Regions from separate parts of the Peribacillus sp. JNUCC41 genome, predicted to be linked through region 1. Evidence: riboswitches for the same ligand, from Rfam matches in the RefSeq annotation. Region 1 holds a riboswitch; the other holds the start of a gene.
The links. A riboswitch is a leader RNA that binds a small molecule or an ion and turns the genes downstream of it on or off. The one in region 1 is predicted to bind S-adenosylmethionine.

Region 1 (7,964 bases):
TCCAACGGCATTATATGTACCTGTCATACTTTTTTCTATCATTTGGATGATCCATTGAGCCAAGTCCCTTGCATCGATGACTTGGATTGGACGTCCAGGGCGTCCAGGAGATAAAATTTCTCCCCCTTCCGCTATTCTTTTAAGCCAGTACGGCAATCGGTCAGTGTAATCATATGGACCCACTATTTGCCCCGCACGAATGGACAAAACTTTCCCCGGCAGTTCTTTTTCAGCTGCTTTTTCGCTTAATGATTTTAACGGTCCATAATATTCACCGTATATCGGTCCAGCAGTTCCGCGGGTGATCTCTTCCGCTTTATCATCATTTAGTATATGAACCTCTCCATTTTCATCAATTCCTGGCTCGGTTGGATCACTATAAACTGAGATGCTTGAAATATATGTATAATGTTTAACTTGATTAAGCAGTCTGCAAGATTTAGATACAGTTCGAGGGATAAATCCTGATGTATCAATGACTGCATCCCACTGTCTCCCTTTCAACATTTCCAGATCTCCATCGCGGTCCCCTTTTAACTGTTCTATTTCGGGAAAGACATAAGGATCGCTTCCACGATTAAAAAGTGTGACTTCATGCCCTTTCTCTATCGCAGCTCTTGCTAAATACCTGCCTAAAAACCGTGTACCGCCCAATAATAATATGTTCAAAAGATTCCCTCCTCTTTTTAACGATATTCCATAAAGCATACGCAATACCCTTTCCTAAAATTAATAAAACTTGCAACTTTTCTTTGATTATCCCTTCCCGGAAAAACTAGCAATATCCTATTCTTTTGAACTTTATTCTTTTTCGCTATAATGATATGGAAAGGGAGAAAGAAGGTGGAAATGATGCTTGAAAATCTTAAACAAAAATTCCCGAATGCCCTTACCAATAAAATGGATACTGATGAAATTTCTGACTATGTTTGGTTCGAAGACTCAAGAAGTATACTTGGCATTCCCCGTTCAGAAATCACAGACGAAGAAATCCGTTTATTGGAACTGCTTTTTGCTCCTTCCATAAACCCGAATAATTTCAATGTACATCCAGACTCATCATGGAAAACTTTTTTATCCGAACCGAATGCACCATTGCCTTTAACAAGCTGGGAGAATGTTCGATTTCTTCATTTCAAGCTGACTCATGCTGATTTTTCCAACACCGATTTTGAAGAAGCCTTCCTCGCTTTCGTTCCATCTGAGGCAGCTATTGTTTGGGAAAACGAAACGGCGGGAGTCTTAATTGAAACGGACGAAGAAGAATCTTTATCAACTAAACAACTAATCGCCATTTCTTCCACGCTTGAAAGTGACTTTTATGTAAAGACCCGTATGTTCACCGGGCGCTTTCACCCTATAAATCAAGACCTTCATCAGCACTGGACTCAGGAGAAAAAGTGTTTTGGTTTGGCACAGATGCATCTGCCGGACCTAAAGGTGGCTGATTTGGCAGACATCATCCCTCACTCATTAATAAAGGATCCATCCGTTAAGAATGCAAAGTGGTATATCAATGAGATTCTTGGCAAGACCAAGCAGGATACAGAACTGATCAAAACGATTAAAACGTATATCGAATGTAATTCAAATGCCACCTATGCCTCCAAACAGCTTTATATACATCGGAACAGCTTACAATACCGAATCGATAAATTCTCTGAAAGAACTGGTCTCGATATTAGAAACTTCCGTCATGCCCTTACTGCATACTTGATACTTTTACTGAATGATTAATTTTCAATGCAAACAGGTAATATCACCCTTTTTTTGTGCAATGTGCCCATACTTTTTTCAAATCCGATGGCTTAGACTATAGTTAATTGGTACAAGTAATCCAGGAGTTTAAAAGGGGGATTTTTCATGGCAGAGTTAGTGTTGGATCATATATTCAAGATTTATGATAAAAAGGTTACGGCTGTTAAAGACTTCAACCTTCGTGTTGCCGATAAGGAATTCATAGTTTTTGTGGGACCTTCGGGTTGCGGCAAATCGACGACATTAAGGATGATTGCCGGACTTGAAGACATTTCCCAAGGGGATTTATATATAGACGGCAAGCGAGTCAATGATGTCCCCCCTAAAGATCGTGATATTGCGATGGTTTTCCAGAACTATGCCTTATATCCTCATATGTCCGTATATGATAATATGGCATTCGGATTAAAACTCAGGAAAACGCCAAAAGCGGAAATCAAGCAAAGAGTCAATGAAGCGGCAAGGATTCTCGGACTTGAAGAGCTGCTAAACAGGAAACCTAAAGCCCTTTCAGGTGGTCAGCGCCAGCGTGTCGCACTTGGCCGGGCCATTGTAAGGGACGCAAAAGTTTTCTTGATGGATGAGCCATTATCCAATCTCGACGCAAAGCTACGGGTTCAAATGCGTGCGGAAATCGCTAAACTACATAAACGGCTCGACACCACAACGATATATGTCACGCATGACCAAACAGAGGCAATGACGATGGCAACACGTCTTGTTGTAATGAAGGATGGTATCATCCAACAGGTCGGTGCACCAAAGGACGTTTATGAGAAACCGATAAACGTTTTCGTCGGCGGCTTTATCGGATCGCCTGCCATGAACTTCTTTACTGGAACCTTAAAAGAAGGCACTATTAAAATAGGCGAACAAACACTTGAAATACCTGAATTGAAGATGAAAATGCTGCGTGATCAAGGATATGTCGGAAAAGACATAATCCTTGGCATCCGTCCGGAGGACTTCCATAATGAAGGTGCTTACTTCACGAAGTCCCCTAACACTGCATTCACAACCCAAATTGATGTAGCCGAACTGATGGGCGCGGAGATCATGCTCTACTCCACATTAGAGGGGCAGGACTTCGTCGCACGCGTCGATGCCAAGAATATCATCCAGGCAGGCGAAAACATCGAACTTGCCCTCGATATGAATAAAGCACACTTTTTTGACAAAGGGACTGAACATCGCATTTTAGTGGAAGAAGATGAACAGATGCAGGAAAGCATGAAGTTATCAGCCAATTAAACGTAAAAAGACCCATTCGTCGTGGGTCTTTTTACGTTTATTCAACTAAAAAGGATAAATTCATTCCTGGACCAATACCACTTCATCATGTCCGCATTCAGAGCATTTCATGAGATGCGGGCATTGGCCTTTTTGAAGGGATTTAGGGTATCCGTCGTTTTCTTTAAGTATGTCGATATCCATATAAGCACTGTAATCATCAGCGTAGTCCATGAATTTCCCTTTATCATCAAGATCACTGCCGCATTTCGGGCATTTCACATGAATTTTTCTTAGACCGTTGCAAAGCGGGCATAAAGACATTGTTTTTCCTCCTGTTCACGATACCTATGATCTCAGTATTTGTTCATTCCATTATTTTAACCCATGGAAACACCCTCCCTAATACCAAGGGAGGGCACTTCCATTCAATTATTTATTAACCATGTTAGCAGGATCGACCCATGCTTTGAATTCATCTTCCGTCAGGAACTTCAATTTCAACGCAGCTTCTTTCAATGTTGAGTTGTCCTTGAATGCAGTTTTGGCGATTTTGGCTGCTTTTTCATAACCGATATGCGGGTTCAATGCTGTTACCAACATAAGGGAGCGTTCTACATTTTCTTTGATTTTATCCTCATTTGCAGTGATGCCTACCGCACAATTATCGTTGAATGAATGAATGCCTTCCGTCAATAATTTTACCGTTTGCAGGAAGTTATAGATGATGACAGGCTTGAATACATTCAATTCAAAATTACCTTGGCTTGCTGCAAAGCCAATTGTAGCATCGTTACCCACGATTTGAGTTGCAATCATGGTAAGCGCTTCACTTTGTGTTGGATTGACTTTACCTGGCATGATGGAGCTGCCTGGCTCATTTTCCGGAATGGCTATTTCGCCGATTCCGCTTCTTGGCCCACTTGCCAGCCATCTGACATCGTTCGCAATTTTCATTAAATCCGCTGCCAATGCTTTTAAAGCACCGTGTGCGTAGACGATTTCGTTATGGCTTGTCAATGCATGGAACTTATTATCAGATGTGACAAAAGGATATCCAGTATCAGCTGCAATTTGTTTGGCGGAAAGTCCCGGGAATTCTTTTTTTGTATTGATTCCGGTTCCTACAGCCGTTCCTCCTAGTGCAAGGTTCAATAATTTTTGGCTGCTTTCCTCAATCATCGCTAGATCTTTGTCGAGCATCGCTTTCCAACCGGAAATCTCTTGTCCCAATGTTAATGGTGTAGCATCTTGAAGATGTGTCCGGCCAATTTTCACGACATCCCAAAATTCTTTTTCTTTTGTATCGAATGTATCACGAAGAGCTTTGATGGCAGGAACCAATTTTTCAGCGACTTCCATAAAGGCAGCAATATGCATGGCTGTCGGGAAAGTATCATTTGAGCTCTGTGCCTTGTTAACATCATCATTCGGATGAAGGGTTTCCGATTCACCATTTTCTTTTAACCATTCATTTCCTTTGTTAGCGACCACTTCATTCACGTTCATATTACTTTGCGTACCACTTCCCGTTTGCCAAACTACAAGCGGGAAATGCTCATCTAGCGTTCCTTCAAGGATTTCGCCGCAAATCTTGACGATGGCATTCTTTTTAACTTCCGAAAGATCACCAAGATCATAGTTCACCTTTGCCGCAGCTTGTTTAACGTATGCAAATGCACGAACTAATTCAATCGGCATTTTTTCGTTACCGATTTTGAAATTGTTACGGCTTCTCTCGGTTTGTGCTCCCCAATATTTATCAGCAGGAACTTTCACTTCACCCATCGTATCTCGTTCGATTCTGTATTCCATGTGTTCTCCTCCTATGTTTGCACTATTCATTGAGACTTTTTGCATATGAAATGAATAATGTCGAATTATTCTTTCTCTCCATACATTGTACAAACTTTATTATTTTAAAGCAAAAATATCCGCTGACCTTTCACTTTTTCCGAAAATCCCATGCCCCTTCGTGTTTATATGAAGATTCGGATATTTTTTTTATAGATACATAAAGTGTTGACGCACTAGGCACCAATTAACCTGGTCATGAACATCCAAGCATTATCCATCCCAAAATGTCCTTGACAGTATTTTGTATATATAGTAAATTCAAAAGAAATTGAATAATCTAAACTCTTATCGAGAGAGGTAGAGGGAATGGCCCGATGACACCTCAGCAACCTTCATTTGTTTCAAACCAATGAAAAGGTGCTAATTCCACAAGTTTGTGAACTTGGAAGATAAGAAGAATGACTCGTCCTTACTTAATCAAAGTCTTCTTCTTAAAGAAGACTTTTTTTTATTTTATATAACTCAAAGGAGCAGTGAAAACCATGTACAAAACTGAAACATATCTTGCTCAATTAGGAAACCGCAGCGAAACGGCGACAGGAACAGTCAATCCGCCAGTATACTTTTCAACAGCTTTTCGCCATGAAGGAATTGGCCAATCGACGGGATTCGACTACACAAGAACAGGTAATCCTACACGCCAATTATTGGAGCGTTCCATCGCCGATATGGAAAAAGGCGACCAAGGTTATGCCTGCAGTTCAGGAATGGCCGCCATTTCCACTATCCTTGCCCTTTTTAAATCAGGTGATGCCTGGATTGTCAGCGAAGATCTTTATGGTGGTACATATCGTCTGTTAGAACAAGGTTTTAAAAAATGGGGATTGCAGTGTGACTATGTAAACACTTGTTGTTTGGAGGATATTGAAAAAGCCATCACTCCTCACACGAAAGCCATCTTCATCGAAACTCCCACTAACCCTCTTATGCAGCAAACGGACATTAGCGCTGTTGCCGCATTGGCCAAACAATATAATTTATTATTAATCGTTGATAATACTTTTTACACGCCTCTTATCCAACAACCCATCCTGCTTGGAGCGGATATCGTGATTCACAGTGCAACCAAGTATCTCGGTGGTCATAATGATGTGCTCGCCGGACTGATCGTTGCTAGCGGCGCTGAATTATGTGATGCATTAGCCTTCCATCATAATGGTACCGGAGCTGTCTTGAGCCCCTTTGATTCTTGGCTGATGATGCGTGGAATGAAAACCTTGGCATTGCGGATGGAGCGTCATGAAAAGAATGCCAAAATACTTGTAGATTACTTGTCGGAACATGATTGTGTCACGGACGTATTGTATCCCGGCAAAGGCGGCATGATTTCATTCCGTATCATTGATGAATCGGCGGTCAACCCCTTTTTACAATCGCTCTCATTAATTTCCTTTGCAGAAAGCCTTGGAGGGGTTGAAAGCTTTATCACCTATCCTGCCACACAAACGCATGCCGATATACCGCTTGAAGTCAGAACGGCAAATGGAGTTTGTAATCGCCTGCTCCGCTTCTCCGTTGGCATCGAGGATAGCGATGATTTGATTCAGGACTTGCAGCAAGCATTCGCACATGTAAAAAGGGAGGCGCTACGATGACAGGTCATGATTTTAGCTTTGAAACGAAATTACTTCATAATCAGCATAAATTCGATCCGGCAACGGGCGGTGTGAGCGTCCCCATTCAGCATGCATCGACTTTCCATCAATCCGATATCGATCAATTTGGCAAATATGATTACAGCAGAAGCGGGAACCCGACTCGCGAAGCACTTGAAGACATCATTGCCGAACTTGAGGAAGGCACTCACGGCTTTGCTTTTTCATCAGGTATGGCTGCCATTTCAACAGCCTTCCTGCTATTGTCTGCCGGGGATCATATCGTCATTTCCGAAGATGTGTACGGCGGAACGTTCAGGATGGTCACAAGCGTATTGATCCGTTTCAATATTGAGCATACCTTCGTTGACATGACGGATCTTGAAAGCGTCAAAGCCGCCGTTCAGCCAAATACCAGGGCCATATATATCGAAACGCCTTCAAATCCGTTACTTAAAGTGACCGATATTCAAGCCGTATGTGATATCGCAAAAAAAGCTGGTGCCTTAAGTTTTGTTGATAACACATTCTTGACCCCGGCTTTGCAAAAACCGTTGAATCTGGGCGCTGATGTTGTCCTTCATAGCGCGACGAAGTTTTTATCCGGACATAGTGATGTGGTAGCTGGGCTTGCGGTAGTGAAAGATCCGGAATTGGCCGCAAGACTCGGTTCGCTCCAAAACTCCTTTGGAGCGGTCCTTGGTGTCCAGGATGCCTGGCTTGTAATGAGAGGTTTGAAAACCTTATCAGTTAGAATGGAGCATTCACAAAAAGGGGCAGAAAAGATTGCAGCCTACTTAAAGGAACAGCCATTGGTGAAAAAAGTGTATTATCCCGGCCTTTCCGATCATCCACAGCACACCATCCAGAAAGGCCAGTCACTTGGAGCGGGGGCGGTCCTATCATTTGAATTGGAAAGTGAGGAAGTCTTCCGTTCTTTCGTGAACACTGTCGAGCTCCCTGTTTTTGCCGTAAGCCTAGGAGCGGTCGAATCTATATTATCTTACCCAGCCAAAATGTCCCATGCTGCCATGCCTGATGATGAAAGGGAAAAGCGAGGCATCACGAACAGCTTGCTCCGCCTCTCTGTCGGACTTGAAAATCCGGACGATTTAATAAAGGACTTCGATGCAGCCCTCGTTAATATTGCCAAAGGGGAAGCAATTGCTGCAAAATGATTTCAGGATGGGTGCCTCATGATTATGGGCACCCTTTTCCTTAGCCTCATTATTAACTCTTTTTCAAACCCAGTCATAAAAAAAGACCATCGATTTTCCGATGGCCTGACTCTCATTTCTTCATATTATATTTATCCAGGAAGCGATCCACCCGTCCGCCTTTTTCAGCAAACTTCTGCTTTCCGGTATAAAAAGGGTGCGTATCTGAACTGATTTCCACTTTTAATAATGGATACGTTTGGCCGTCTTCCCACTCGATCGTTTCATTTGACGTTTTTGTGGAGCCCGTCAAAAATTTATACCCACTGTTGGTATCCATGAATACCACTTGTCGATAATCTGGATG
Region 2 (7,964 bases), 1.8 Mb from region 1:
CGAGTAAACTGCTCTAACTCACGAGTAAAACGCTCTAACTCACGAGTAAACTGCTTTAATTCACGAGTAAAACGCTCTAATTCACGAGTAAACTGCTCTTACTCACGAGTAAAACGCTCTTACTCACGAGTAAACTGCTACTAACTCACGAGTAAACTGCTCTAATTCACGAGTAAACTGCTACTAACTCACGAGTAAACTGCTCTTACTCACGAGTAAACTGCTCTAACTTACGAGTAAACTGCTCTAACTTACGAGTAAAACGCTCTAACTTACGAGTAAACTGCTCTACTCACGAGTAAACTGCTCTAACTCACGAGTAAAACGCTCTAACTCACGAGTAAACTGCTCTAATTCACGAGTAAACTGCTCTAATTCACGAGTAAACTGCTCTTACTCACGAGTAAACTGCTTTAATTCACGAGTAAAACGCTCAAACTTACGAGTAAATTCTACTAACTCACGAGTAAAACGCTACTTACGAGTAAACTGCTCTAATTCACGAGTAAACTGCTCTAACTCACGAGTAAAACGCTCTAACTCACGAGTAGTTGACCCAAACAAACTTGTAAACGCCCCTGACTCACGCGTATTGCACGTAAGTTGAATTTTTTTGGGATTTCTTGAATTATTCCCGCTGACGGCAAAATTAATCCATAAAAAAGGTGCCCCGCTAATTGCGGGACACCTTTTTTTATATGGATTACGCTTGTGCTTTTAATGTTTCTGCTTTGTCCGTGCGTTCCCATGGAAGATCGACATCTGTACGGCCAAAGTGTCCGTAGGCAGCTGTTTGTTTGTAGATCGGGCGACGAAGGTCAAGCATTTTGATGATACCTGCTGGACGAAGGTCGAAGTTAGCGCGAACTAGGTCAACAAGGACTTCTTCGCTAACTGTACCAGTTCCGAACGTATCAATTGAGATAGATACTGGCTCTGCAACACCAATTGCGTAGGCCAATTGAACTTCCGCTTTGTCGGCAAGTCCGGCTGCCACGATGTTTTTCGCAACATAACGAGCAGCGTATGCAGCAGAACGGTCAACTTTAGTAGCATCCTTACCAGAGAATGCACCGCCGCCGTGGCGAGCGTATCCGCCGTAAGTATCAACGATGATTTTACGTCCAGTAAGACCAGCATCCCCTTGAGGTCCGCCAATTACGAAACGGCCAGTCGGGTTGATGAAGTACTTAGTATCGGCATCGATCAATTCAGCTGGAACGACTGCCTCGATCACGTGTTCTTTTAGATCGGCTTGAATTTGTTCAAGCGTAATTTCTGCATCATGCTGTGTAGAGATAACGATCGTATCTACACGAACAGGAACGTTATTTTCATCATATTCCACAGTTACCTGTGTTTTACCATCAGGGCGCAGGTAAGCAAGAGTTTCATCTTTACGGACTTGAGCCAAGCGGAATGAAAGTTTATGCGCCAATGAAATCGGAAGCGGCATAAGCTCTTCTGTTTCATTACAAGCAAATCCGAACATAAGACCTTGGTCCCCTGCACCGATTGCATCGATTTCTTCCTCTGACATGTTTCCTTCACGAGCTTCCAATGCTTTATCGACACCAGCTGCGATATCGGCAGACTGCTCATCAATGGAACTCAACACTGCACAAGTTTCAGCATCGAAACCGTATTTCGCACGTGTGTAGCCAATTCCTTTAATCGTATCACGAACGATACGCGGAATATCTACGTAAGCGGAGGTTGTAATTTCACCGGCAACAAGTACAAGACCTGTAGTTACGCTAGTTTCACACGCAACACGTGCATTTGCATCCTTAGCTAGGATAGCATCTAAAATGGAATCTGAAATCTGATCACAAATTTTGTCCGGATGGCCCTCTGTAACAGATTCAGAAGTAAATAGACGTTTCTTTGACATCGTATTTCCTCCTTGGAAGTTAGTATGTTGCAGGCAAAAGCCTGAATTTTACGGAACTCGTTTCCCTCATTAGTTTCAACTATAGACACAGAATTACTTATTAAAAAACACAAAAACCTTCCCTGGCAAATGAGGAAAGGTTTAACATTCTGTCTTCTATCCTTTCACTCTTATCGTTCAAGGGTTTTTTACCTTGCTCAGGTTAGCACCATCACCACTATTCCTTGAAGACCTTCGCTTTATTTTCGGCGATCGATCTTGGAGTCAAGTTCAATATGGCAGGTTGCTGGGTTTCAAAGGGCCTGTCCCTCCACCAACTCGGGATAAGAGAATCCGTACAATTTAAGATATTATCGTATCTGGCTGGAACTTGTCAATGCTTTTCTAAAAAGATGATATCCATCCAGAATGGCGTTCATTTGAAAAAACATGTTGATGCAGCGTCCTAGAAGGGCTTACAATGCAAAATACGAATAGAAATGTTGTAAATTGCCATTAATAATAAAGTAATGAGCATCCGAAAAGGAACGACATCCTGACTTTCCCTTTAGCCATATATTGCTTACTTACTTCCTATTAAAATAAAATTATCTTCATGAAAGTTTATGCGGTAATCCTGAATCGGTTCCTGCCGGATTAAAATGATTAATGCAACTAACTGAAAATAATCACAAATTAAAAGAAATAGTATAGACTAATTAAATGAATGTGTTATACTAATTGTAATCTAAAAACTTAAACAAAGGAAGGTACCTCATATATGAATTCTGTAGACGTTTCTAATGAGTTACACCAATTATTAACAGGAAACAATGTGCAAACTCAACTTTCAGTTCCTCAATTGGTCGAAAAAGTATTAAGCAGAAATGAAGGCGTTCTAACATCCACCGGTGCGGTAAAAGCTGAAACTGGCAAATATACAGGTCGTTCACCTAAAGATAAATATATCGTTGAAGAAGCATCAGTTAAAGATAAAATCGATTGGGGTCCAGTGAACCAGCCAATTTCCGAAGATGTATTCAATAAACTATATAATAAAGTAGTTGACTACCTAAAAGCAAAAGAAGAGATTTTTGTTTTTAAAGGTTTCGCTGGTGCAGATGAATCATCACGTCTTCCGATCCGTGTTGTTAATGAATATGCTTGGCATAACCTTTTCGCCCATACTTTGTTCATCCGTCCAAACGAAGAGGAATTGAGAGGTCACGAAGCTGAATTCACAATCCTTTCTGCACCTAACTTCAAAGCAGACCCGGAAGTTGACGGAACTACATCCGAAACTTTCATCATCGTTTCATTTGAACGCCGTACCATCCTGATCGGCGGAACGGAATATGCAGGAGAAATGAAAAAATCGATCTTCTCGATCATGAACTACTTACTTCCAGAGGCTGGAATACTTCCAATGCATTGCTCTGCAAACGTAGGACGTGAAGGGGACGTCGCTTTATTCTTCGGTCTGTCCGGTACAGGCAAAACGACTTTGTCTGCAGACACGAGCCGTAAACTGATTGGCGATGACGAGCACGGCTGGTCTTCTAACGGCGTATTCAACATCGAAGGCGGCTGCTATGCGAAAACAATCAACCTTTCACGTGAAAAAGAACCACAAATTTTCGATGCGATCCGTTTCGGTGCCGTACTGGAAAATGTTGTTGTTGATCCGGATACACGCGAAGCGAACTATGATGACAGTTCATTGACTGAAAACACTCGTGCTGCTTACCAAATGCAAGCGATCGATAACATCGTGAACCCAAGTATTGCAGGACATCCAAATACAATCATTTTCTTGACAGCTGATGCTTCAGGCGTTTTGCCTCCAATCAGCAAGCTTTCCAAAGAACAGGCAATGTTCCACTTCCTAAGCGGATACACTAGTAAATTGGCTGGTACTGAAAGAGGCGTAACTTCACCGGAAGCTACATTCTCCACTTGCTTCGGTTCACCATTCTTACCGCTTCCAGCTACACGCTATGCCGAGATGCTTGGTGATAAAATCGACGAGCACAATGCAAAGGTATACCTTGTCAACACTGGATGGACTGGCGGTGCATATGGAACTGGAAGCCGTATGAAACTGGCTTACACCCGTGCAATGGTACAAGCTGCACTTGAAGGTGAATTAGCGAACATCGAAACGATCAAAGATGATATCTTCGGTTTGGATATCCCGCTTCATGTTCCTGGTGTTCCTGATGAAGTGCTTCAACCAATCAAGACTTGGGCAGATCCTGCAGCCTATAAAGAAGCAGCAACAGACCTTGCCGCTCAATTCCGTGCAAACTTCAAGAAATTCAAAAGCGTTCCAAGTGAAATCGAAGAACTTGGCGGACCGACAGCTTAATAAATTTCACACAAAAGGATCAAGCTCTTGGCTTGGTCCTTTCAGTTTGTCGACAAGAAAGTATCTCTTCCCGAACCAAGAATATGTTTTCCTTCATGGTTTCTTTATTAAGCAAAATAGGGCGAAAAATGGCGTCTGCGGTCGTATATAATGCTGGGCAGGGCGAAAAACGGCGCTTGCAGTCGAATAACTGGCTTCCCCATCCCCCCAGATGCCCGCTTGTGAGACGCTTGGCAGACACAGACAGTCTCGGCGGAAAGGAATGTTTCTACAATTTGTCTGAAAGGATCAAGCTCTTGCTTGGTCCTTTTCTTCATTGGAAAAAGGGCACTGTCATAGACAGCGCCTCCTTTATCCTTATTCCATTAACGATGTTTGTCCAAGTTTTTAGATGATCGCTTTATTCCTGGCTTTTTTCATGGACATCGTTTTGTATTCATATATATTGCCCAGGTTGGCCACCGGGACTTCTGTTTTAGTTGCATCAATGCAATTGCGTGTATCCAAAATCAATTTATTGCTCATGAGATCCGATAGCTTATCATAGTCCATCCGTTTAAATTCATCATGGTCAGTCAGGACAAGTATCAAGTCGGCATCATTTACAGCGTCTTCGACAGATACGACTGGCATCTTTCCGGATTGGACATGCGGGTCATGCAAGGCTACATCCATGTTGTCCATCCCCATCAAGATATTGACGACATCAATGGCGGGACTTTCTCGAATATCATCTACATTTCCTTTGTATGCAAGACCGAAAACAGCTACTTTTGGATTCCGGATCCCCTCTAGCATCATCCTTACGGAATTAACGATATAATAAGGCATCGATACGTTGGTATCACGGGCCAATTTAATGATTCTCGCATACTCTGGTGCCTTTGCAACGATGAAATATGGATCGACCGCCAAACAATGGCCGCCAACGCCAGGCCCAGGTTGGTGTATATTCACACGAGGGTGTTTGTTTGCCATCGATATGACATCCAAAACATTGATGTCAAGCTCGAAACAGATTTTCGTCAGCTCATTCGCAAGGGCGATATTGACATCCCTGAAGGTGTTTTCCATCAGTTTGGACATTTCAGCCGTTTTCGCATCCGTCTGAATGATTTCCCCTTGAACGAAGGTTTTATAAACAAGACTTCCTTTATATGAGCATGTTTCCGTGATGCCTCCGACGATACGGTTATTATGGACCAACTCTTCAAGAATCCTTCCAGGTAAAACACGTTCCGGACAATGAACGAGGAAAATGTCTTTTCCGATGGTAAGGCCCGTCCTCTCGATCAGCGGTTTAATATGATCATCCATGCTTCTCGGCGCTATCGTCGATTCGATAATGATGACATTCCCTTTTTTGATAAAAGGAAGAATGTTGGAGGTTGCATCCATGACATGAGTTAAATCACAAGATTGATGTATGTCCTTTTTATTTGGTGTAGGCACCGCGATAATGAAAACATCCGCATGTTCCGGGCTTAACGCAGCTCTGAACTTATTGGAAATAAGCACTTCTTGCAATACCTCTCCCAAACCTGGTTCTTCGATATGGAGCCTGCCGCTATTCAAATTGGAAATAATCTCAGGATGGATATCCACGCCGACAACATCGACACCGTGTTTCGCAAACATTAAAGAAGTTGGAAGTCCTATATAACCAAGTCCGATTGTACAAAGTTTCATATAAACCACTCCTATCTATTTTTCTGCTACACTCACATTCGTTAGGCTGTTTGATAGATTTCGATAAAGATTTCCTTCTCTTGTTTCCAATTGTACTTTTGTCGCGCCTCCAGGCAGTTATTGCTCATTTCCGCCCTTTTTTCAGGATGTTTCAATAAGTAATTGACGCCTTCGGCAATTGATTTTGGATCATGTGAATCGACACACACACCGATTTTTTCTGTATCGACAACCTTTTGAATTTCAGGAAAGCTGCAGGCAACCACAGGCACACCGCTCATCATGTATTCAAACAATTTATTTGAGGATGCGGAGTAGTGATTAAAGCAGACATTATTCAATATCTGAAAACCTAAATACGCATTTTTTGTATAGTGGAGCAGCTCGTCGACCGGAACCTTCGGCAGGAACTTCACACGATGCTCCAGATTCATGTCTCTAACTTTTTTCATTAATTCGTCCTTGATTCTTCCATCCCCGATAAAAACTACCGTCCCGCCTTCGATCATCGGTACAGCATCAACCAATTGCTCCAATCCTCTTCCCATTTGCACGCCGCCTTGGTATAACAATATCGGTTCATCCTCTGGCAAATCGAGCAGCTCATGCAAATTCACGGCCGTACTTTCCTCAGGATTGGTTGGTATCGGGTAGTTATGGACCACCTTGGGATACAGACCATATAAGTCTTCGTTATACTTAGCTCTCGTATGGTTTTCGGCAATCATTTCATCGACGAACATTAATAGGAATTTCTCCATCAGCCCGTAAATTCGGCTATTATATCCCGTTCTGCTCGTTTGCACCTCATGCGAGTCATAAATCAGCTTTTTTCTTCTCAACCATTTACTGCTGATCGCTCCCTGCATGAGCGTATTCAAGTCATTCGAATGATAAAAGTCATATTTCCTTTTCCTGCCATGATAGATCATTTGACCAAAAATATAGCTCCTTGTTAATAGGGTCGGCAGCTTCGTTTTAGTGATGATCATGGTGCACATCGCAAGGAGTGCAAGGGAACCGAACAGTATTCCCGATCCCAGCCAGCCGTTGATCAAGTTCAAGTTCCACAACGTATTCCAGACCAATAAGGCCAATAGAACGATTTCAAACTTCTTTTTCTTCAATTTGCCTACGATCCTGAGAACCCTATGAAGCCCTTCCCAGCGGTTATTCACCCTAGTGACGGAGAAACCATTTTGGTGTTTCTCCTTTTTGGGCAAGCCCTCGATTTTCCAGTTATGAATGGCAATTAAATCGACTTCATAACCAGCTTCAGTAAGTGCTGTGCACTCTCTTAGAACCCTCGCATCGTTTGTAAAGTGATTCCACACGAACATACATACTTTCTTCGCCATGTTGTCCTCCACTTCCGGATTTTTCAGCCTGACGCTTCCATCACATTGATGAGACCTTTAATATTTTTAGACCATTGAAAATGTTGTTTAGCATACCGATGACCATTTTCCCCCAGTTCTTCACGAAGGGCTGGATCTGAGGCCATGGTCAAGATATGTTGACAGATTTCATCAACATTCCTGCTCTCTGCCACCAACCCGCATTTCGCCTCTCTGAGCATCTTCTTGGCCCTGCCGTCCACATCACCGACAATCGGTTTTCCGACACACATATAATCGATGATTTTACCAGGCAAAACTTTATTGAATACTTCTTTTTCAACCAAGCTCACATAGGCAATATGGGATGTTGAAACTTCATGAAGGGTCACTCTTCGATTCATCGCATTAATCATCTTAATATTAGTCAGCCCTCTAGAGCTTATCTCCTTCTCCACTTCGGATATCCGATATCCATATCCAATCATCGAGAACTCGATTTGTTTATGTTCCCTTAGCTTTTCAGCCACGGCTATCAGTTTTTTCAAGTCCTGAGCCAGTCCGATATTTCCCGCATAAACGACCTTGATTACGTTTTCCGATACGGGTGTAAGCAAATTCTTTAACGTCAGCTCATCCGCAGTAAGCGAATTAGGGATGAATTGGATGGCCTCTTCCTGGACTCCCTTTGCAACGA

Region 2: linked by a shared signal. The riboswitch ahead of metK (methionine adenosyltransferase) and the one ahead of JNUCC41_RS14440 (methionine biosynthesis PLP-dependent protein) in region 1 are both predicted to bind S-adenosylmethionine.

The regions. Positions count from the first base shown of each region.
Region 1 covers NZ_CP062163.1:2,972,918-2,980,881, reverse strand. Annotated here, with positions in the region: gene JNUCC41_RS14465 (NAD-dependent epimerase/dehydratase family protein) at 1-669, opposite strand, end outside; gene JNUCC41_RS14460 (PucR family transcriptional regulator) at 850-1,737, shown strand; gene JNUCC41_RS14455 (ABC transporter ATP-binding protein) at 1,864-3,009, shown strand; gene JNUCC41_RS14450 (hypothetical protein) at 3,070-3,312, opposite strand; gene fumC (class II fumarate hydratase) at 3,421-4,803, opposite strand; SAM riboswitch class I at 5,128-5,241, shown strand; gene JNUCC41_RS14440 (methionine biosynthesis PLP-dependent protein) at 5,328-6,440, shown strand; gene metC (cystathionine beta-lyase) at 6,437-7,618, shown strand; gene JNUCC41_RS14430 (type B 50S ribosomal protein L31) at 7,731-7,964, opposite strand, start outside.
Region 2 covers NZ_CP062163.1:1,203,914-1,211,877, forward strand. Annotated here, with positions in the region: gene metK (methionine adenosyltransferase) at 704-1,894, opposite strand; SAM riboswitch class I at 2,062-2,224, opposite strand; gene pckA (phosphoenolpyruvate carboxykinase (ATP)) at 2,655-4,241, shown strand; gene JNUCC41_RS05945 (nucleotide sugar dehydrogenase) at 4,629-5,930, opposite strand; gene JNUCC41_RS05950 (glycosyltransferase) at 5,972-7,288, opposite strand; gene JNUCC41_RS05955 (glycosyltransferase family 4 protein) at 7,312-7,964, opposite strand, start outside.